4 regions of the Paenibacillus sp. J22P143 genome follow, and region 3 is predicted to be linked to each of the others. Evidence: riboswitches for the same ligand, from Rfam matches in the RefSeq annotation. Region 3 holds a riboswitch; each other region holds the start of a gene.
What was found. A riboswitch is a leader RNA that binds a small molecule or an ion and turns the genes downstream of it on or off. The one in region 3 is predicted to bind cobalamin.
Positions count from the first base shown of each region.

Region 1: another riboswitch for cobalamin. It lies ahead of AC58PQ_RS21985 (FecCD family ABC transporter permease); the one in region 3 lies ahead of AC58PQ_RS04210 (ABC transporter substrate-binding protein).
Region 2: another riboswitch for cobalamin. It lies ahead of AC58PQ_RS22720 (DUF4430 domain-containing protein); the one in region 3 lies ahead of AC58PQ_RS04210 (ABC transporter substrate-binding protein).
Region 4: another riboswitch for cobalamin. It lies ahead of metE (5-methyltetrahydropteroyltriglutamate--homocysteine S-methyltransferase); the one in region 3 lies ahead of AC58PQ_RS04210 (ABC transporter substrate-binding protein).

Region 1 covers NZ_JCAUAQ010000020.1:24,489-29,887, forward strand. The annotation lists gene cobN (cobaltochelatase subunit CobN) at 1-261, opposite strand, end outside; gene AC58PQ_RS21970 ((2Fe-2S) ferredoxin domain-containing protein) at 314-712, opposite strand; gene AC58PQ_RS21975 (cob(I)yrinic acid a,c-diamide adenosyltransferase) at 754-1,356, opposite strand; gene AC58PQ_RS21980 (ABC transporter ATP-binding protein) at 1,379-2,146, opposite strand; gene AC58PQ_RS21985 (FecCD family ABC transporter permease) at 2,158-3,219, opposite strand; cobalamin riboswitch at 3,367-3,568, opposite strand; partial or broken gene AC58PQ_RS21990 (class I SAM-dependent methyltransferase) at 4,551-4,664, shown strand.
Region 2 covers NZ_JCAUAQ010000021.1:86,241-91,639, reverse strand. The annotation lists gene AC58PQ_RS22730 (MBL fold metallo-hydrolase) at 1-561, shown strand, start outside; gene AC58PQ_RS22725 (hypothetical protein) at 800-1,081, shown strand; cobalamin riboswitch at 1,211-1,411, shown strand; gene AC58PQ_RS22720 (DUF4430 domain-containing protein) at 1,583-5,399, shown strand, end outside.
Region 3 covers NZ_JCAUAQ010000002.1:90,501-95,899, reverse strand. The annotation lists gene AC58PQ_RS04220 (heme ABC transporter ATP-binding protein) at 1-430, opposite strand, end outside; gene AC58PQ_RS04215 (FecCD family ABC transporter permease) at 436-1,473, opposite strand; gene AC58PQ_RS04210 (ABC transporter substrate-binding protein) at 1,473-2,492, opposite strand; cobalamin riboswitch at 2,650-2,803, opposite strand; gene AC58PQ_RS04205 (hypothetical protein) at 2,836-3,363, opposite strand; gene AC58PQ_RS04200 (aspartyl-phosphate phosphatase Spo0E family protein) at 3,424-3,690, opposite strand; gene AC58PQ_RS04195 (aminotransferase class I/II-fold pyridoxal phosphate-dependent enzyme) at 3,772-4,974, opposite strand; gene AC58PQ_RS04190 (Lrp/AsnC family transcriptional regulator) at 4,990-5,399, opposite strand, start outside.
Region 4 covers NZ_JCAUAQ010000009.1:102,627-108,025, forward strand. The annotation lists gene asnB (asparagine synthase (glutamine-hydrolyzing)) at 1-161, opposite strand, end outside; gene AC58PQ_RS15415 (DUF4023 family protein) at 349-462, shown strand; gene AC58PQ_RS15420 (hypothetical protein) at 650-781, shown strand; gene metE (5-methyltetrahydropteroyltriglutamate--homocysteine S-methyltransferase) at 841-3,141, opposite strand; cobalamin riboswitch at 3,292-3,492, opposite strand; tRNA gene AC58PQ_RS15430 (tRNA-Arg) at 3,656-3,729, opposite strand; gene AC58PQ_RS15435 (hypothetical protein) at 3,894-4,805, shown strand; gene tig (trigger factor) at 4,916-5,399, shown strand, end outside.

The DNA.
Region 1 (5,399 bases), on a different contig from region 3:
GAAAGGAATCTGCTGCTGGTGACAGAGGTTACGAATTCTGTCAAATGCATACGGCTGAGCTTTACGGCCTCCATGAATAAGAAGAACAACAAGCTTAGCCTGAGCCAGCCACCGGTCTAGGAACGACTCAGCCAATTCATCCCGATCCAGCCAATCGGTAACATTCGCGGAACGAATCGCTGAGAAATCTTCTGGCAACATTGGCAAAGCTGCTTTTAAAGTCAAAATGTCCGTATCTGCTGTCGTTAAATATAAAATCACAAAAGGCTCTCCTTTCGACATTGAGAATGATTTATTGTTCTTTTGCTTTTGCTTATGCTTCTGCTTTTGCTCTTTTTCGTTCAGCTCCAACACTTGGAAGCATGCCAGCCACTCCGTTTCCGCTAAGGATGAAACGACCTTGATCGTAGGAGAAAGTTATCTGATCCTGTAAGGGTGTGTTTGATTGTAAGAGCCCGCGAACCAGTTGCTTTCCGCTCTCGGGAGTCATGTTCTTATACCAGTTTCCCTCCGGATAGACAGTGACAACAGATGCATCCTCACAGCGGCCATTGCATCTTGTTCTTGTTGTATGAATCAGATCTTCCGCTCCAAGGGACGCGATTTCTTCGCGTATAGCAACGGTAACTTCATCTCCGAGCATGCGTAAGCAGCTCGATCCATTACATATTAGAACATGATGCTTTGTTTGAGATAAATCCCAAGTTGACATTGTTTATACACCCCTTCATCGTATCGACAACGTTCGTCAAGTTAGGATTTTGCATCCTTTTTCTTCATTTCCCTAAATACTTTCGGGCTTCTCACATATTCAACATCCGCTATGCCTAATCGATAATTCATTACTCTTGCAACAGCAAATAAATAATCAGACGTTCGGTTCATATACTTAAGTACATGCGGATTAATCCGCTCCTCCTTGGACAACGCAACGACACGCCGCTCGGCACGACGTACTACCGTCCGGGCCAAATGCAGAAAGGCAGAGGCTTGGCTGCCACCAGGGAGAACGAAGCGCTCCAGTTGTGGCGATTCTTGAATGTACGCATCGATGCGAGACTCCATCTCAGGTAGAAACTCTTCTAGAAGCTCTTCTGTTACCTTAAAAGGTCGGCGTTCTTCCATTCCTTCTTTCTTGCTTAGATCACTGCCGCAATCGAATAGAATTTGTTGGATTTGCTCCAGTTCATTTCTGATCTGAAGTTCGGTTTCAGGGATGTAAGTGATCGCAATGCCGATAATGCTGTTAGCTTCATCGATTGTTCCATAAGCATCCACTTTTACACTTGCTTTCGAAACACGCCCGCCGACAATGCTTGTTTCGCCGAGATCCCCGGTTTTCGTATAAATTCTCATTTTCATCGCCTCTTTCTTTTCACTATATAGGTCGAACAGGAGTAATATTCAAACCGAATGCAATGGGTTCGATCATGCTTTCGATGCCATACACCTGCTGTAAATTTCGCTCGGTCAACACTTCACTTGGGTGACCGGTTGCGTACACTTCACCTTGCTTCATCAGAATGATGCGATCTGCATAACGTGAGGCTAACTCGAGATCATGGAGAACCATCACGGCTGAAGTGTTGTTATTCCTCACCATAGCTTGAATCGTGTCCATCGCCTCAAGCTGATGCCGAATATCAAGACCTGTAATCGGCTCGTCCAACAGCATGACTTCTGGCTGCTGTGCCAAAGCGCGGGCCAGCATCACTTTCTGGCGTTCACCGCCACTAAGTTCGCTAATATATCGCTTTTTAAGGGAGGAAAGCTTGAGTTCATTCAGAATGCGTTCGACTTGCACAATGTCTTCTTTTGTAGTTCCCCAACGAAGATATGGCGTTCTCCCCATTAGAACGACCTCGAATACGGTCATTGGAATGGACGCGGAGAAATGCTGAGGAACGAATCCGATTATTCGCGCCCGCTGTTTGGGAGAATAATGTTGTAGTAGCTTGCCTTTGTATGAAACAGAACCACTTCTCGGCGGATAGAGATAGGCCATACATTTCAACAACGTGCTTTTACCTGCTCCATTCGGACCGAGAATCGCAACGACTTCCCCTCGAACGAGTTCCAAACTCACCTTGTGAATCGCGGAGCGTCCTCCATATTGAAAACTTACCTCCTCTAATCGCAGGCTCATGATTTTCCCCCTTAATTCCAATATTCTCTCTTCTTGCTGATCAATAAATAGATAAAGAATGGAACGCCGATGATCGAAGTTACGATTCCGACCGGGATCTCAACAGGAGAAAAGAGTGCTCGCGCAACCGTATCCGAGAGTAATAATAGGATTGCACCAAGTAAGCAGGACGCTGGAACGAGAAATCGGTGATCGACACCGATGATCATCCTCGCTACATGAGGCGCCACGAGTCCGACGAAGCCGATAACCCCTGTGAACGCGATCGTGATTGATGAGATGACCGTCACCGTGAAGAGCGAGACTAGCCGAAGCTGTTTTACACGAATACCGGTCGTTCTGGCAATTTCCTCTCCAAGCGCCAGCACATTTAACTGCCAGGAGTAACGCATTATGATCAACATACCAATCAAAGTGACTGGTGCGATCAGCTTTATTTCTGACCAATTAGTACCGCTTGTACTTCCCATCAGCCAAACAATCAAATCTTTAAGCACATCATTTTTGGAAATATATTTTAGTGCAGATACCCCCGAGGAGAACAAGTAACTAAAAGCAACCCCTGCAAGTAACAGCACCGTGCCGGAATGATTCTTCAAGCTGGAGATCGCATAAACTAACAGAATGGACAAGCAGCCAAATACAAAAGCATTAGTTGCAATCAGCCATGAGCTTGTCAGTATCGTTTTAATGCCGAACAAGCTAGTGCCCAAAACGATAGCCAACGCTGCACCGAAGGAAGCTCCGCTTGACACGCCTAGCGTAAACGGGCTGGCAAGTGGGTTTCGCAAAATAGCCTGCATGATGACGCCTGCTCCAGCAAGCGCGATGCCTGTAAACACGTCCATTCCTATGCGTGGGAACCGTACATCTCGAAGAATTGTCAGATTCGTCGACTCCACCGATGGGGCAAACAACCCCTGAATAATCTCGCGATTGGTCACATGAATCGTTCCAAATTTGGCAGCGCCAATGATGATAATTATCAAAAAGGCTGATAGTAACAAAAGGACCAGCCATTTTCTGCGAAGGGTTGTGGCATATTCGTTACTTGGAATTAACGTTTCATCCATCTGGATCCATCTCCTAAGTTTGACTCAAATATAAAAAAGCCTCCTGAACAGTTTCAGGAGGCTTGCATGCAGAAGTAAAAGGTGTATACGACAAAACGGTCGCAACTAACTTTCAAGTTCCATGCATCTTTTCCTCGAAGACATTCATGAATAAACACCAAATAGGCAGGTCTCCTGGCTATTGCGTCATCGCAGTATCCAACCTTCCCATGACGAACAAACATCACAGTGGCATAACGGATACTACTCTGCAAGTACAGTGGCGGGACCGCGTCGGATTCGAACCGAACTTCCCTTTTAATCTCCCGATCGACTTCGATCAAGGAGAACCTATTGGCCAATATTTAATTTTTTTCGGACTAAGCATAGTGAACTCAAGATCTAACTATAGTGAATACATCTGCTTTTGTAAATGTATTTTACAAACAAAATTAAAAAGGTCACAGCCTCCAAAGCATCTGGAGGTCGCTCTACTATGAAGTTTAAAATTCAAAACATATAAGTCAATGCATTAAAACCGTTTCCAAGTTTGCTACATCCGCCTTGATGAACTTCGGATGAGGGTTACTTGCCTCTATGGCACCTCGCGCAGGGAGCCACGCGAGGTACAACGGCGCGTGATGGTTGTCAACTCTGGCTCTATGGTCTCAATAAACACGTTCAAATTACTTAAAGCTAACATTTGATCCAGGGCTATACTTTGGTACTTAGCCATCGTTTTCGATAACAAATTGAAAATGATTATCTTATTAAACATCATGACTAATTCTCTGTAGACACTTCGTCTACAAGAGTCTCCTAAAATAAACTCTAAAAATATCTCGTCTACAATTCGGCTCATTAAAAAGCAAAAACCCGCTCAGTGAGCGGGTTCTCTGTATGGAGGTGAGGGGAGTCGAACCCCTGTTTTGAACTCTTTAATTGTTTTTAAGTTATGTTGATTAGTGCCAAGAAGCCTTATTTCATAAGGGCTGGGGGTTCTAATCGTGTTAATTAATGTTAGCTATTTTTAGGTGGAATTAGCGTACTTTAAAGCTTTTGGCTACACTTTGACTACAAAAAAACGAGGGGATTCTGGGGTAAAGTATTCTAAAATTTATTTTAAATTATTTAGTATTAGAATGTTTTTTGAATGCTTTCCCACTTATATGCACCGTATGCGGGATCAAATCGACCTAAGTGGTTTCCTCCATTTTCTTTGTTAAGGGAAACGTATGCTGGTTAGTTTTTCCTATAAATATTTTCTTTTGACTTTAAGGAGATTAATAATCGATTGAGCGATAGTAGAGTCATTTAATCAAGCCAGATCACACAGGTCGATTTTCACACTGCAAATGATTGAGCAATCTGATGATGAAATTATCCAATCGCGGGGTAACAGCAAATTTGCAAAAAAAGCAAAGATGCTTCCTGTAACTTTTGTAATCAAGGCAAAAAAACTATAGTATCCAATCGAAATATTATAAAGATCATTGGATTTTCTTAATAACCATTATACTGCGTTCGATGATCGGACCACTTATGACCATATTTTAACATAAATAGTTGATAACTAACAGTTCGCTGAGAAGGCTGCCGTTCTATGCTGTCGGTAGCCTTCTCCTGATGTCTATTGAGCTATAGTTCTGCGTTAAAATACCGATTATTACGTAGATCAAATTCGGGTTCGTTTCTGGAGCAATCAAATACCTATTTCATCGATTCTGCTATTTTCATCAAATCATCTACCGTAAACTTTTTGCTTAAGTTTTTCTTACCGACTGCCAATTTATAATTCAAACCATCTTTTGAAAACGTATTTCATATCCCAATTCGAAGTTTGCATAATATAACACTTTTGTTCCGTCTTTTAATTTGAGAATCTCAGTGTTTTTCCATATAAATCTATCAAGGTTCTCAGTTACAGGGAATACCGCGATATGTAAATAGCTGTGCAGAGACTCCATTCCATATCCTAAATCTAGAATCTCAGGTAGTGTATCATTTTTTTCAGTAATATAACCATGAAAACCAGTAATCTCAACTGGGAATTCAGTGGGTACCAATACGCGTCTGTGAAACTTCAATTGTGAGAGAGTAAAATGAAAAAAAGCATCTTCTTATCTTTAGTTATTTTGATGGCAGGTTGCCTATCATGGTGGTTTTGTTTAATTAAAGAAATCGAACATAAAAACAATATA
Region 2 (5,399 bases), on a different contig from region 3:
CCAGAGACGAATCAAGGTATTATTATCGATCCGGGTATGAATCCGAAATCGCTGATCAAAAAAATCGCCGATATGGATATCGTTGCGATTCTGCTGACTCACGCGCATTTCGATCACATCGGCGGCGTTGACGAGATTCGTAAGCTCAAAGGTTGTCCGGTGTATATTCACGATCTGGAAGCTGATTGGCTGACGAATCCGAAGAAAAACGGTTCTGCACGCTGGCCAGATCTTGGCGCTCCGATTGTTACGGATCCAGCGGAATTCGCGCTGGATGAAGGACAAACGCTTGAGTTCCTGGGTATCCAACTCAAGGTGTTCCACACGCCAGGCCATTCGCCAGGCAGCGTGAGCTTCTTGTATGACAAACACCTGTTCAGCGGTGATGTATTGTTTAAACTATCGGTTGGTCGTACCGACCTACTCGGTGGAGATAACAATACCCTGCTGGATTCCATTCAGGATAAACTATTCCTGCTGGATGACGATGTCAACGTCTATTCGGGGCACGGCGCGAAAACCACGATCGGCTTCGAACGTGAGAATAATCCATACGTGTAACGTGAATAGGACTGCTCCCAATGAGGGGGCAGTTCTTTTTTTGTACCGCGCATATGCTCGTTCGCCCATGACACCCACCCAATTTATTGCGTAACTGGGTATTTACCGTGTGCAACGTAGGTGGTTCCCCATAGACTGATGTTGTAAGCTATTCACCCAACTTCAACAATAACCTTCCGTTTAAACCGTAAGCTCGTGAAAGTTCCCAGTAGGGAAAATACGAAGGAGGTGCTCACTCATGGAATATGTAAAAGTTCCGAATTACCCAATGCAACCAATGCCGATGCCAACTCCGATGCCAATGCCAATGCCGACTCCACTTCCAGCTCCAGCTCCTATCATGCAGCAACCAGCACACAATATCCACCTGCACGCGTCGTACCAACAAACCGAATTTGTTTTCCCGAAACCAGTCCACACGCAAGCAGTCGCTTGTCCTCCGAAAAATAATTCGGCCGCTAGTATTCTCGTGCTTTTCATTTTGCTAGTCATCATTACGAGCAGCATTTGTAAATATTAATTGACGGATCGCACGGGTAAAAAAGGAAGGTAATCCCAGCAGGGCCTAGGGTCTTGATGGGGTTGCCTTTTTTGTTTTAAGTAGACAAAACTAGTAAAAGGGGTTAACATAAGTTTTGCTTTGATAATTTCATATGTTCTAAATAAGGGTGTAAGCATACTTTACAGATGCTTGCTTAAAAGGGAAGTTCGGTAAGAAGCCGACGCGGTCCCACCACTGTACTTGCAGAGTAACTCTTTCATATGCCACTGTCTTGTTTTACGAGATTGGGAAGGCGAAGAGAAGCGATGACGCATGAGCCAGGAGACCTGCCTTTATTTATTGGATGTTTCTAATTCCTTGGGGGTAGGGATTAGTTACAAAGAGTATGCTGCTCACATAAAGCTTATTTGTGGTGTGTAGTATGTATTTCATGATTAAAGTCGAAGTCACCCTAGTAGTTAAGGGTGGCTTTTTTTGTACCCCTTTTAGCAATTTAATAAGGGAAAGAGGAATGGAAGAATGATTCATCGTTATGCACCAAAATCGTTTATTGCACTTGTCATGGCTTTTATGCTTCTATTTTCTTCGCTTGGCCTCTTTTTTGGACCGAGTAATCAAGCGCTTGCTACTACAAGTACTGGGCCTAGTTCAATCCGTGAATGGCTTCCAGCGCCTGGTCAATTTACCAATGAGCCAGCATGGGGTGGAACGGGCGAAATTAATTCCAAGTGGACGAATACCCCCGCCAATTCACCAGGTGTTTCACTTGGCGCATTCGGAGGAAGTATTATTTATAAATTCGATGATCCCATTCTGAACAGTCCGAAAAATCCTTATGGCGTGGATTTCACTGTGTTTGGGAATGCGTTTGCTGGAAATGAAGAGCCAGCGGGAGTAGCGGTTGCACAAGACGATGGGAGTGGTAACCCTGGCCCGTGGTATTACATTGCAGGGTCAGAGCACTATGAAGATAGCACAATTTGGGATTACCAGGTTACCTATACCAATCCTGAACCCGATTTTACTACCGCAAATGGTGTAAATGTACCTTGGGTCGATAATAAAAATGGTAGTGGAAACGTAAAAATAAACAGTTTCCATAAACACGCTTATTATCCAATTCCAGCTAATTATTCGCTTGCACCTGCTAATTTTAACAATCAATCCTATACGTATTCTGGTGTGAAAATTAACGTAAGAAAGAACGTGTTTGGCTATCCAGACACGCATGCGAATGGCAGCGCCCCTTATGATGTGCCGGCAAATCCTTACTTAACCTCACCGGTTAAAGGTGATCCGATTGATATTAGTTGGGCGGTTGACAGCGAAGGCAAGCCAGTAAGCTTGAACAATGTGAGTTTCGTAAAGGTTTATAATGCGGTCCAAATGGATGGCGGTGCCGTAGGAGAAATTGGTCCGGAAATTACTTCTTTACAGAAGGTTTCCCCAGATAATTCGGTTAATGAATCAACTGACTTATCTAGCATCGTATTGTCGGGAGTTGGTGGCGATGCGTCAGTTACTAAGCAAATCACTGTAACTTCAGGAGTATATAGCTATAACGATATCCTAATTAATACCGATAAAATAAAAATTACAGCAAATGGTTCTTCTTCGAATATCTTCGTTAATAATAAAAGCGGATTCGCTGGTACACAAATCGATAAAGAAATCACATTAAGTGATACAAAAGCTAAAATCGTTAGAGTGATCGCACAAGATGGAAATAATACACCGAAAATATACTATTTGAGTATTAAAAAAGGTATTGAACCAACAGTTCCTCAACCGTTACATGCTTCTATTGTTGTTAGCGGAATAAGCTCCATAGCAAATAAGATTGTCATTCTGGCAAAAACAGATACAACTGTTGAGGCAGGGAAATCCGCTGCGTATGCGATTGAAAAGGTATTGAAGGAAAATGATATTCAAGTTAAAAATGAAACGGGCAATTACATCACGAGTATTGGCGATCTGACTTCAGGAGACGGTGGTACTTTAAGCGGCTGGATGTATTTGGTTAATGGGCAATTTGCTGACGTAGGTATCGCTAATTATATTCTACGAAGCAATGATGTAATTACGCTTGTATATACAGATGATTACAATAAGGATATTACTTCTATTGCCGATAAAACGACGTTAGATGCAAAAATTACTGAAATTAACGCCTTGCAACAAGGGAATTATACAGATAATAGCTGGCAAGCGCTGCAAAGTAGCCTAACATTCGCTAAGGCTGTTTCGGCGAATAGCAGCGCTATTCAATATCATGCTGACAGTGCGCTAGCTGGTTTAACTACAGCCTTTCAAAACCTAGTTAGTAAACCCATTCCACAACAAATAACGGTCTCTTTCACATTAAAAGGTAAAAGTGCAGCTGCGGGTAAAAACATTACATTACCCAAAACGACGATAGCTGTCGAGAGCGGTAAGACGGCTGCATTTGTCATTGAGAAAGCATTAGATGAGGCACAAATTTCATATGTAAATGAAAATGGTGCTTATATTTCAAGCGTTGGTGGTCTAGCTGCCTTTGATGGTGGACCAAACAGCGGTTGGCTGTACGCAGTTGATGGCGTTGACCCTGATGTAGGTATTGCTAGTTATATACTAACGCAAGATGCTGATATCGTGCTTCGCTATACCGACGATTATTTACTAGAGGGCCCAATTGGACATGTAACGGTTGCTGTAGAGAAGTTTACGTTGGGGCAAGGTTATTATAGAGAACCTGCTATCGTACCTTTTTATCAAGGTGACAATGCAGCTGCAATACTTACACGTGTGTTGGGCGCTGGAAACTATAGAATTTATGGTAGCGTAGAGGATTCCTTTTATCTGGCTAAGGTTAAGGATGCTACGAGCAATGTTCATGTACCACAATACATTCTAGATAAAATTGAAGCTGAAGCTACTCTATTAGGTTCGAAGGACGAAGAACATTGGCTTGGGGAATTCGATTACACGTCCATGTCAGGTTGGATGTATGCTGTTAATAATGAATTTCCTAATGTTGGCATGTCGCAGTATACCCCACAAGATGGTGATGTGATGCGAACCCAATTCACCGTTCATGGGTACGGTGGTGATCTTGGAGGAGAATGGGGATATATTCAAACGGCGAATAAGGATAGACTTACAATCAAAATCGCTGAAATGAATAGTGATCCTAATAAAGATGCGCTTCTAGCGCAAGCTGGAGTCAAATCAGCTTATGATCATGCTTATACCGTGCTTGCTAACATGGAAAGTACGCAATCTAGCGTGGATAGCTCGCTAGCTGATTTGAACAATTCACTGGCACCAGACACAGAGAAACCTGTTATTACAGTTAGTGGGTTAACGAATAACCAGGAAGTATCTCAATCTAACTTAAGTTTCAGCTTGGAAGTGTCCGACAATACCCCAGGAGTCCTAACACCGGAAGTAAAACTTAACGGAGCTGTCGTCTCCAAAGTGGATGGACAGTATAACCTTGTTCTTAACATAGGAGCAAACACGGTTACAATATCAGTAACTGATGTATCTGGGAATACGACGGTACAAACGTACTCTGTCATTTATGAGGTTAGTACGGATATTACCCCAGAAAGTCAATTAAACAAGAATTTGGCGTATATCCTAAGCACAGTCGCTCAGCCAAAGTTCGGAACTAACGGTGGAGAATGGTCTGTCCTTTCCTTAGCAAGGGCTAAACATGAAGTACCTAAGGGGTATTATCAAGGGTATTACAACAATGTAGTAAATAGAGTAAAAGAATTAATGGTTAAGTATAATGGTGTGCTTGACACAAATAAAGGAACTGAGCATGCAAGAGCCATTCTTGGACTTACTTCTATTGGAAAAGACCCAAGGAACGTGGGGGGCTATAATCTTACAACGGCACTCTCGGATTATGATTATGTTAGTAAACAAGGGTTGAATGGCCCTATCTTCGCCCTTCTTGCATTGGATACAAGGAATTATGAAATTCCTACAGTGACAGCTGGGAAAAAACAAGTAACTAGAGATAACCTGATTGATTATATTTTGAATCAAGAAGTGAAAAAAGGAACGAATGATGCTGGTGGCTGGTCATTAGTGGGAACCAGCAGTGCAGAGGTTGATATTACAGCGATGGCACTGCAAGCTCTTGCGCCCTATTATCAGACCAGAGCTGATGTGAAAAGTGCCGGAGACCGAGCCGTTGCTTGGTTGGCGAAGACACAAGATAACTATGGAGGTTATGGTAAAAGCAGCGAGAGCATTTCGCAAGTTATTACTGCGTTATCGACATTAGGTATCAATTCGAATACGGACGAAAGATTTATTAAACATGGTAAATCAGCGCTAG
Region 3 (5,399 bases):
GACGCTCACCGCCGCTTAAACGCTCAATCGTTCGATCTACGAGCGCTTCCAGCTCTAGCTTAGTAATAATCGCATCTATGAGTCCATCCGCTTCCATCCTATCCTCGCCAAGCCAATTCTGGAAGGGATAGCGTCCCATCTCAACAACCTCACGAACCGTGAAGCCAACGGGTGGCAACGCATCTTGCTGAAGAACAGCAAGCCATTTTGCCAACTCTTTACGAGAATAAGAGGATACCTCTTTTCCCTTTACCCACACTTTCCCATGCATGACAGGATCCATGCCGGAGAGGAGTCGAAGCAAGGTTGATTTACCACTGCCATTGGGTCCAATAATCCCAAAAAACTCCCCCTGCTGAACCTCAAAGCTAACATTATCCAACACTTGCTGCTCCCGAAAGCTCTGAAAAAGCTGCTCCACTTTAATCATCGTCATCAACCTCTTAACGTTTTCTTATCTTTATGGAGCAGATAGGCAAAGAATGGCGCCCCCAGAAACGCCGTTATAACCCCGAGAGGAATTTCCGTAGGACTAAGCAGCGTTCGAGCTAGGGTGTCTGCCCATAACACATAAATCCCACCGCCAATCGCGGATAAAGGAATGATTAATCGATAATCCGGACCCACCAACAGTCGTACCAAGTGCGGCACGATCAGTCCTACGAAGCCGATAACTCCAGCCACGGATACAGCAGCAGCCGTAATCAATGTCGAAGCGATCAGTACGATCAACTTCGTGCGCTCCACATGAACGCCGAGATGGGCCGCTTGTCGCTCACCCAACGCAAGCAGGTTTAACGATCTCGCATAGCTTAACAGAATTACAAGACCGATAACGAGATAGGGTGCAATCATATACGTATATGACCATCCCCGCATCGTAAGACTGCCCATGAGCCAAAAAATAATCTCATTAATCGTTTGGTCTGAGATTGCAACCAAGAAGGACACGAACGCGCCTAGAAAGGCTTGCATCACAACTCCGGATAAAATCAGCGTCTCCATCTTCAGCTTCCCTTCAATCATCGCCAGCTTTAAGACCAATAACAGGGAAATAAGCCCTGTCGCGAAAGCCACAATCGGGATCGACCATTGCCCGAACCAGGCGAATTGCAATCCGAAGTAAATAAGAAAAGCAGCCCCGACAGAAGCTCCTGAAGATACGCCAAGCGAATAAGGGTCAGCAAGAGGATTGCGCAGTACCCCTTGAAATCCAGCGCCAGCTATGGAGAGTACAGCCCCAACTAGAATACCAAGCAGAACACGAGGAATTCTCACTTTATTAATAATTTGTTCGGAAGATTGCGGCCATTTCACCTCAATATGACTTCCAACCCAAGGAAGATGTTTCCCAAGAATCCCCACTATATGAGAAATAGGAAGCTGAGCTGAGCCGATGGATAAACTCACCACAATAGAAAGAAGAAGGAGTATAACTCCTACTCCTCCCCCAAACATCAATTTTCTTTTCATTATTTCACCAATTCAGGGTAGATGCCTTTCGCCATTTCCAGCAGTCCGTCTGTCAATCTCGGACCTGGGCGGCTTAGCGAGTTTTGGTCTAAACCTACCACACGTTTATTTTTCACGGCGTCAATGGCATCCCACCCACCGCGTGTGCGAATAATTTCTTCTAACGGCTTCTTGCTCTTGAAGTCCGTAATCCCATTAGCGAATAAGATAACATTCGGATTCTGCTGAATGATCTTCTCTTCACTGATTTCATACCAGCCAGCTTTATCGGCAGCTACATTAATTCCACCTGAGAGCGTGATTAATTCATCCATGAACACTCCGCTTCCCACGGTCCAGCCTGGTGCAAACTCGATGTACACTTTTTTCTTGTTCTCTTGTTTCACATCTTTCACGGCATCGACAACCTTCTGACGATCCGCTTTCATTTTAGCGACAACTTTCTCAGCTTGTTCTTGATGATCGGTAATCTGTCCAAATGTTATAATATTGTTCATCGCATCATCTAGCGTTTTTGGCTCTACTTTAAAGACATTAATGTTCATCCCACGTAGTTCCTCAACTGATTTAGCTTCCATGGAAACACCAGAGAAAACAATATTCGCATTCGAAGCAATGACGGCCTCCATGTTTGGTTGCGTGATGCTGCCCAGCTTCGGCTTCGATTTAACTGCTTCTGGGTAATCATCGAAATCAGATACTCCCACGATATTCGCTTCTAGTCCAATCGCGAACAGCGCTTCTGTCTCTGATGGCGAAACCGATGCAATTCGTTCTGGCGCTTTGTCGAACGTAAACTCTTTCCCAGTCGCATCCTCCACTTTCAAAGGATATGTCGTTTTCTTCGCTGAGACAGGTGCTGATGTCGATGCCGTTGTTGTTGGAGCCTTCGTCCCCTCACCGCCGAGTTTCGATGGATCCGTGATTTCCGTTTCTTTTTTAGCACATGCCGCTAAAGAAATAGCTGTTGCAACCGCTAATGTTAAAATAAGACCTTTTTTGAACCTACTTTGTTTCATCAAATAAACCCTCTTTCTTTTTCATTAATTATCGATCCCATCAAACAAAAAAGTCTCCCTGTTCACTAGGAACGAGGGAGACGATAAATCGCGGTATTGGGCAACGAACTAACGTACGCTGCTTCCTGATTTAACGCGATCCTTTTCCTCGAAGGATGTTGTATTGGCACCATAGGCAGGTATCCTGACTCTCCAACCATTCGCATGGTTGAATTACAGTGGCGGGACCGTGCCGGATTTAAACCGGCTTCCCCTAAACTAATAACCTTCCATTTTGGAAACTTATCAGTACCTATAGTTGCAAATTATAAGATCAAGCTATTTGTCGATTATAGACGTTCTCTTACTTTTGCGCAATGATTTTGAGGACTTTCAAAGCCTCGTCCATTTTCGGAGCATTCTGAGGTATGAACGCGAATAAACCTTTTCCCTCATAGCCTTGCTCTTTCATCCATTTGTTTCCTGTAAGCGGAATGCCATATAAATGCTTTTCAGCGGCTTTGCCTTCTTCTTTGATTTCGATAACCCCTTCAGGGTAATCTGCTGGATTAATCGTGTCATCTAATGATACGAATCCCGCTTGGTTACTCAAGCCCTTGAACTGTTCTTCGCCCAAAATGAAGATGCCGTTACCTCCAGCAGCCAGCTCAACAATCATTTTTTCCATTGAAAAAATAGGGGATGTATTCAGCTTCACAGTAGGTAATTCTCCTACCTTGTCTTTCAAGGATACTTCCATCTTCTCCGCCGCTTCACTTGGAAAACCGTTAGGTCCCATAATAAATAGCGATACATCTGCTTTCGGCCCACCACAAGCGGTAAGTGTCAGCATCATTCCTAGCATTACAACGAATAGCCATTTCGCCTTCATGTATGTAATTCCCTCCGTCATGTACTCTCTCTTATCGATAGTCGCCAGAAAAGTCGGTTTTCACCGACTTTTCTTTCCAGATGTCATGTATTCATTTATTTTGTGATCCAGCATCGTGCTTAATTCAACAACCTCATCAGATGTCATTTCTCGACCTTCCATGACCATCTGTTCCATTTTTCTTCTCAACGTGTTGATCTCTTCTTCAAGTAAAGCTCGGGAATTTTGCTTCTTGGCATTTCTGGTCAGCCAGCGCTGTCCGAACTCTTGCTCGCGAATTTGAAATTGCTTCTGAAAGTTAGTAAGCTGATATTCCATAAAAACCATGCTCATCCCTCCTTACTCTAAGAATACCAGTTTTCATTCCCTATGAATATATGAATTTATCACAAAAATTTCTTGTAACAATTATAATTTTCTTAAGAAATTACCGATTCTCTCTAATGCTTCATTAAGCTGAGAAACACTATACGCATAAGAGCATCGTAGGAAGCCCTCTCCACCCAATCCAAATACATCACCAGGTACAGCAGCAACCTTACATTCGTACAAGAGTCGTTGTGCAAATTCATCAGAGGTTAATCCTGTAGCAACAATACTTGGGAATGCATAGAATGCGCCCTGTGGTTCATGGCATTCGAGTCCTACCTCTCGGAAGCCTCTGACAACCAATCGTCTCCGTTGATTATAGGATTCAATCATACGATCTTTCTCTTCAAGTCCATTCGTCAACGCTTCATGCGCTGCTACTTGCCCCATGACAGGTGCACACATGACCGTATATTGGTGAATCTTAGTCATCGCTGAGATCAACTCACGGTGACCGCAGGCATACCCCATCCGCCAGCCTGTCATTGCGAAAGCCTTGGAGAACCCGCTAACAAGAATCGTCCGATCCTGCATCCCTGGAACCGCGGCGAAACTCACATGCTTCTGACCGTATGTCAACTCTGCATAAATTTCATCGGAAATGACAATCAGATCATGTTCTTCGACAACTTTGGCAATCGGCAGCCAGTCCTCATAGGTCATAATACCGCCAGTTGGATTGCTTGGGTAGCACAGAATTAATATTTTGGAGCGTGGCGTAATCGCATCACGAAGCGCTTTTTCCGTCAGCTTAAATTGATCCTTCGCGAATGTTTCGATACCAACTGGCACACCGCCGCTAATGGCTGTGATTGGCGAGTATGAAATATAACATGGCTCCGGAATCAGAATTTCATCCCCCGGTGTAATCAGTGAGCGCAGTGCTAGATCGATCGCTTCGCTGCCGCCAACGGTTACGAGCACTTCATTCGATGGTTCATATTTAACTTTAAATGAAGTATACAAATAGTTCGCAATCGCTTCGCGGAGTTCAGGAATACCGGAGTTTGGCGTATATTTCGTTCTGCCGCGCTCCAAGGAATGAACAGCAGCCTCACGAACGTGCCAAGGTGTGGAGAAATCCGGTTCGCCGACACCCAGTGAGATGATATCCTCTTTACTATTGCTTACGAGATCAAAAAACTTCCGAATGCCGGACGGCTTCATGTCACGTACAGCAGGCGCGAGGTAGTCCTGCATGGATTTTTTACTGGATTGAATCGTGGTCTCATCCTTGATCATGGCGCTACCTCTTCCTTACGGCGAAACAAGCATCCGATGATCATCTTCCTGATCTTCGAAAATAATGCCGTCTTGTTTGTATTTTTTCAAAATAAAGTTCGTTTTCGTTGAAAGAACTCGGTCAATCGGCGATAGCTTATTAGATACGAAAGAAGCAACCTGCTTCAACGAGCTTCCCTCAATTTCGACAAGCAAATCATAGGCCCCTGACATGAGATAAACTGATTTGACTTCTGGATATAAATAGATCCGTTCCGCAATCGCATCAAACCCGCGCCCGCGCTCCGGCGTAATTTGCACTTCAATTAGGGCGGTAACCTTTTCGTCATCTACTTTGCTCCAGTTTACGACTGTCGCGTATTTAACGATGACCTTATCCGCTTCCATCTCGCTTATCGCTCGCGCAACTTCGGCCTCCGCCGTTC
Region 4 (5,399 bases), on a different contig from region 3:
ATTACGCTAAGACGTCGATGTCCAAGGGCACAATGCTGTGAAATCCAGGTACCTGAGGCATCGGGTCCACGCAGTTGGAGCGTTTCCGTCATATTTTCTAGAATGGACGGGTACCCGGTCAAGTCTTTCCGCCAATCTATCCAACCCGTTATTCCGCACATAGACGTTCCTTCCTTTCTTTTGAAGAGAGCATAATGATAAAGGGTATGCAAATGGAAGGTATTAAATGTCTGTCCAGCAAGCGGGAGAGCAGCAGGTCGTGGATTTTGTGTGGAAGGTGTTTAAATTTTGAGTTTCTGTGACATTATAAAAGGGTAATGCCATTCTTTCTTCAGGAGGCGAGTGCTCATGGATAGTCATTTCATTAGCAAGCTGCATGAGAAGCAGAGGAAAGCCGAGAAGAATAAAAGGACACAAGGTGACGGTCATACAGGCAAGAATTTGCCTCATAAGATGCACTAACGTCGTTTGGCATGAGCAAAAGCCTGTAGGGAGAGATCCCTACAGGCTCTTTGTTTTAATGGCTTGTCGCACCCGCTGAGTAATAGACTCGCACCCCGAGTCATGGTGAAGATATCCAGCATATTCAGCACGGAAACCCTCCATACTAATGTAGCTTTCATTCTATGAGTAGAAGGAGTTGCTTACCATGGGTAAAAAGAAAAATATGGACCAGAAAACGCAAAGTACGATCGATAACTCGAAACAATCATCGCGTATTCAATCGAATCTGGATTCAACGGAGCCAGGTCACCATCAACCGAACAGGCCATCTGTGTAAAAAGAAGTTCGTTGCAGCACCCTTGCAGAAGCAGCAGGGGTGCTTTTCTTATACATTTCTTAGGAAGGGATAAGTTCACTTCGGCTTGCTCTAAACAGTTTAGCTGCCTCAACCATCACGCGTAGAGCAGCGATAGTCTCTTCTTTTCCTCGTGTTTTCAAGCCGCAGTCCGGATTAATCCAGAATAGTTCAGGCTCTAGCACCTGAAGAGCACGCTCAATCATTTCTACCATTTCAGTTACGGAAGGGACTCGCGGACTGTGAATGTCATAGACACCAAGCCCGATCCCTTGGTCATACGTATGCTCCTCGAAGCTATGGATCAGCTCACCGTGACTTCTCGAGGTTTCAATAGAGATAACATCAGCGTCTAGCGCGCGGATGGCGTCAATAATATCATGGAACTCGCAGTAACACATATGCGTATGAATTTGCGTCTCATCACCGACTGTTGCTGTGGACAAGCGGAAGGCGAGTACAGCCCAGTCGAGATAAGCTTGCCAGTCTCTTTTTTTCAAAGGTAAACCTTCTCGCAACGCAGGCTCATCTACTTGAATCATCTCAATACCCGCTTTTTCGAGTGCTTCAACTTCCTCGCGTAGAGCAAGTGCGATTTGGTAAGCAACCTGTTCGCGGGAAATATCACTTCTCACGAATGACCAGTTAAGAATCGTGATCGGACCTGTCAACATGCCCTTAACCGGTTTCTCAGTAAGCGATTGGGCAAACTTCGTCTCTTTGACCGTCATCTCTTGCACGAATTCTACATCGCCAAAAATAACTGGCGGTTTCACGCAGCGAGAACCATAGGATTGAACCCATCCATTCGAGGTAAAAGCAAACCCATCCAGCTTTTCACCGAAAAACTCAACCATATCCGTACGCTCGAATTCTCCGTGTACAAGCACATCTAGTCCAAGCTCTTCCTGTAACTTAATCCATTCCGTAATCTGTTCTTGAATGAACGACTCATATTGCTCAGGTGTCCATTCGCCGCTGCGCCAATTTTTACGAGCGTTACGGACCTCAGCTGTTTGTGGAAATGATCCAATCGTCGTAGTTGGCAGGAATGGAAGCTGCCATTTTGCTGCTTGAAGGCCTCTGCGCGTTGTGAAGCTGCTATTTCTTTCATGGCGCTGTTGCCCGATATTCGCGATCGCTTGTTGGACAATAGCTTTATTCCGATAGGAGGAAGCATTAAGCTTCGCGATCGCCTTTTGGTTGATGTCTAATTCCAATCGAATGGAATCTTGGCCGTGTTGAAGAGCTCTTGTCAAAATCGAAAGTTCAGTCAGCTTTTCTTCCGCAAATGCTAGAGCATCCCGCAATACAGGCTCAAGCTTATTTTCTTTACGGGTGGAAACAGGAACATGCAGCAGGCTGGATGAAGGCTGCAGCAGCATGCGCTCATAAGGAACGATTGCTTCAAGTTGAGCAAGGAAATCAAGCTGCTTACTCAAATCCGTCTGCCAAATATTGCGTCCATCCACAATGCCAACGCCAAGCACTTTATCCGCTGGGAAGCCATGTGTCTGGAGATGACTCCAGTTCAACTCATATCCATGGATAAAATCAAGTCCAATCCCATGAACGGGAAGGGAAATAAGATCCTGGTATTGATCAACGGCATCGAAATACGTTTGAACGATGATTTTAAGAGTCGGCGCAGCTGCCGTCAGCGTCGCGAAGATGTGCTTTACACGTCCTAAATCTGTTGAGCTTAAAGACTGCACAAGAATCGGCTCATCGATCTGTACCCATTCCACACCTTCCTCTGCCAGCTCCGTCAAAATACGTGAATAGAGCGGTAGAAATAATTCGATTAGGCTATCGATTTCATTTGTTTTATACCCCTTAGCTAGCTTAAGGAAAGTAAATAGGCCTAGAACCACAGGCTTCCCATGAATGCCCAGCTTTTGCTTAGCCTCTCGATAAGCCTCAAGTGGCTTGTTGATCGTAAGCGCTGGCTGTGCATCCTGTAATTCAGGAACGATGTAATGATAATTGGTGTTGAACCATTTGGTCATTTCACAAGCTGTCGCCCCTTGACTGCCGCGAGCCATCGCATAGTAAGTGGCAAGTGGGACTTCGCCGCCTTCATAGGGGAAACGCTTTGGAACGAGTCCGAACATGGTGGATGTGTCCAGCACGTGATCATAGAGGCTGAAGTCACCTACAGGGATAAGGTCAATACCTTTTTGCTGCTGCAGGCGCAGGTTATGTAGACGGATGTCTTCGATTTGCTTTGTAAACTCACTCTCGTCTAGCTTGCCTGCCCAAAAGGCCTCTAACGCTTTCTTCCACTCGCGGTTCTCGCCAATTCTTGGATATCCTAAATTACTGCTTAATAGTGCGCACATGGGGTAATCCTCCTCAATTTTTGCTTGTGTACGAATCCCGGAAAATCAAAAAAGGGCATCTCTAACCTTAATAAAAAAGGTTAAAGATACCCTGTGTATGTGTATACAGTGTTTACGATCTCTAACACCTCCCTATCTCCCGTAGGTAAAACAGTGCTGTCAGAATTAGGCAGGTCTCCTGGCTCCAGAATCCTCGTCAAACGCTCGCCTTCCCGATCTTTCGATCAGTGGCACCGGTGGCGTCGACTCCTCTGTTACAGTGGCGGGACCGCGTCGGTATTACACCGAACTTCCCTTTTAAGCTCTAGTCAAATGTGGCATGACCAAAGCACCTATTCCCACAATATGCAATTGATGAATACTATACATGAAATCCAAGCGTATGCAAAGACTTTGTTTTCGACTGCTTTTGTTTGAAATTATTCCTTATTGAAAATAAAAAAGTGAGCCGTTATTCCTTATGAATAAACAAAAAAAAGACCGCGATTTCTCGCGGTCTTTTCTCTAACTGCAACGTCCCAGGAGGGATTCGAACCCCCGACCGCACGCTTAGAAGGCGTGTGCTCTATCCAGCTGAGCTACTGAGACCCATGTCACTTCTTACCGCCTGGACTTAATCCGTTTGGCGAAGCAAGAGTTATAATATCATATCGTTTTGTAGGAAGTCAACACTTTTGTTAATATTTTTTTTGCAATCATTTGGATGATGGAGTAAACTGGCACAAACAAGACCATGAACAGAGGTGATCCCTATGTCAGACCCTACTTTGGATAATGTCATTCTTTTTCCTAAAACAGAGAAGTTCTATGAAGACGAGTTAACGAAGTTGTTACGCTCCGAGCAATATAAAGAAGCGCTAGAGATGCTTACTTTTCTGCTGCAATTTCCCAATATCGATGCGAATAAGTCTGATCAATGGGAAGCCCTGCGCCACTGGTTGCTCACCATGTTTCCAGAGACCATGTTTCCATCAACAGAAACAGAAGAAGAGGATTCAGAGGAAGAATCTGCTTTAATGCGGCAATACATTCATGACAAGGCTGCTTCGGATGATGGGGCTTTTGTGATGAAGCTTCAAAAGATGCTTCAAGAAGGATCGCTGGAGGGACAAGTGAGTGCCTTGGAGCAGCTTGCTTATATCGAGCAACCTGAGGTGAGCCAGTACGTGAAGACCTGGCTTTGCGAAAGGGCAAGACACCCTCATCTTCAATTCAAAGCCCTTCAAACGCTTAAACAGATGGGGGAGCATGGCTATATCGAGTTTCCCAAGAATGGTAAAACCGTTCTCGTCGAAATTGATGAGACGCCGCTAACAGCGGAGGATTTTCCATTACGAATTCGTGATATGATTCGCAGAGTCGGGGACATTAGTGAAATAAGCCAGCCTGACTTTGTCTACTTTGCTACCCAGACTTGGCAGGAGTTTCTTGCCTATGCGTATGGAACTTCGATATACGCTGAGTTACTAAGGACAGAAGAAAGTGCGGTAGACGTGTGGGCCTCCGCGCTGCATGCGATTTTGCAAGATAAATTGTTTGGTACGGTTGATCGCGATGAGTTGTTAGAGATCTATGGAATTGTGGATGAGATGACGTTGCAATGGAAGCGGGCGCACAACGTGCTTACCGCATTTGTTAAGCAATTTAGCCCTGATCCTAGCTAAGAACAATGCTCGCTTGAAATGAAAATGTTATATGGTATAATAGAATGGTTATAATGAGCTTAACGTGAAAAATATATGTCATGGTACATTTTTGGAGGGGAAGGCATAAAATGAAAGCAAGTTGGGAAAAAATAGAGAAGAACGTTGGCGTTCTTGAAGTTGAAGTTGGGGCAGAACGTGTAGCAGATGCTTTGGATAAAGCATTTAAGAAGGTATCAGCGAAAGTGAATGTTCCAGGATTCCGTAAAGGGAAAGTGCCTCGTTCAATCTTTGAAGCTAAATTCGGTGTTGAAAGCTTGTATCAAGATGCACTAGATATCATTTTGCCAGAAGTTTACGTAGAAGCGATTGAAGAGGTTAAAATCGAGCCTGTTGATCGTCCTGAAGTAGATGTTGAGCAATTTGGTAAAGGTCAAGTCTTGAAATTCAAAGCTAAAGTAACAGTTAAGCCTGAAGTAACGCTTGGCGATTACAAAGGAATCGAAGTAGAAGCAGTTAACGCTGTAGTTTCTGAAGATGAATTGAATGAAGAGCTTGCACGTTTGCAACAACGTCATGCTGAATTGGTTGTTCTTGAAGAAGGACAAGCTGCTA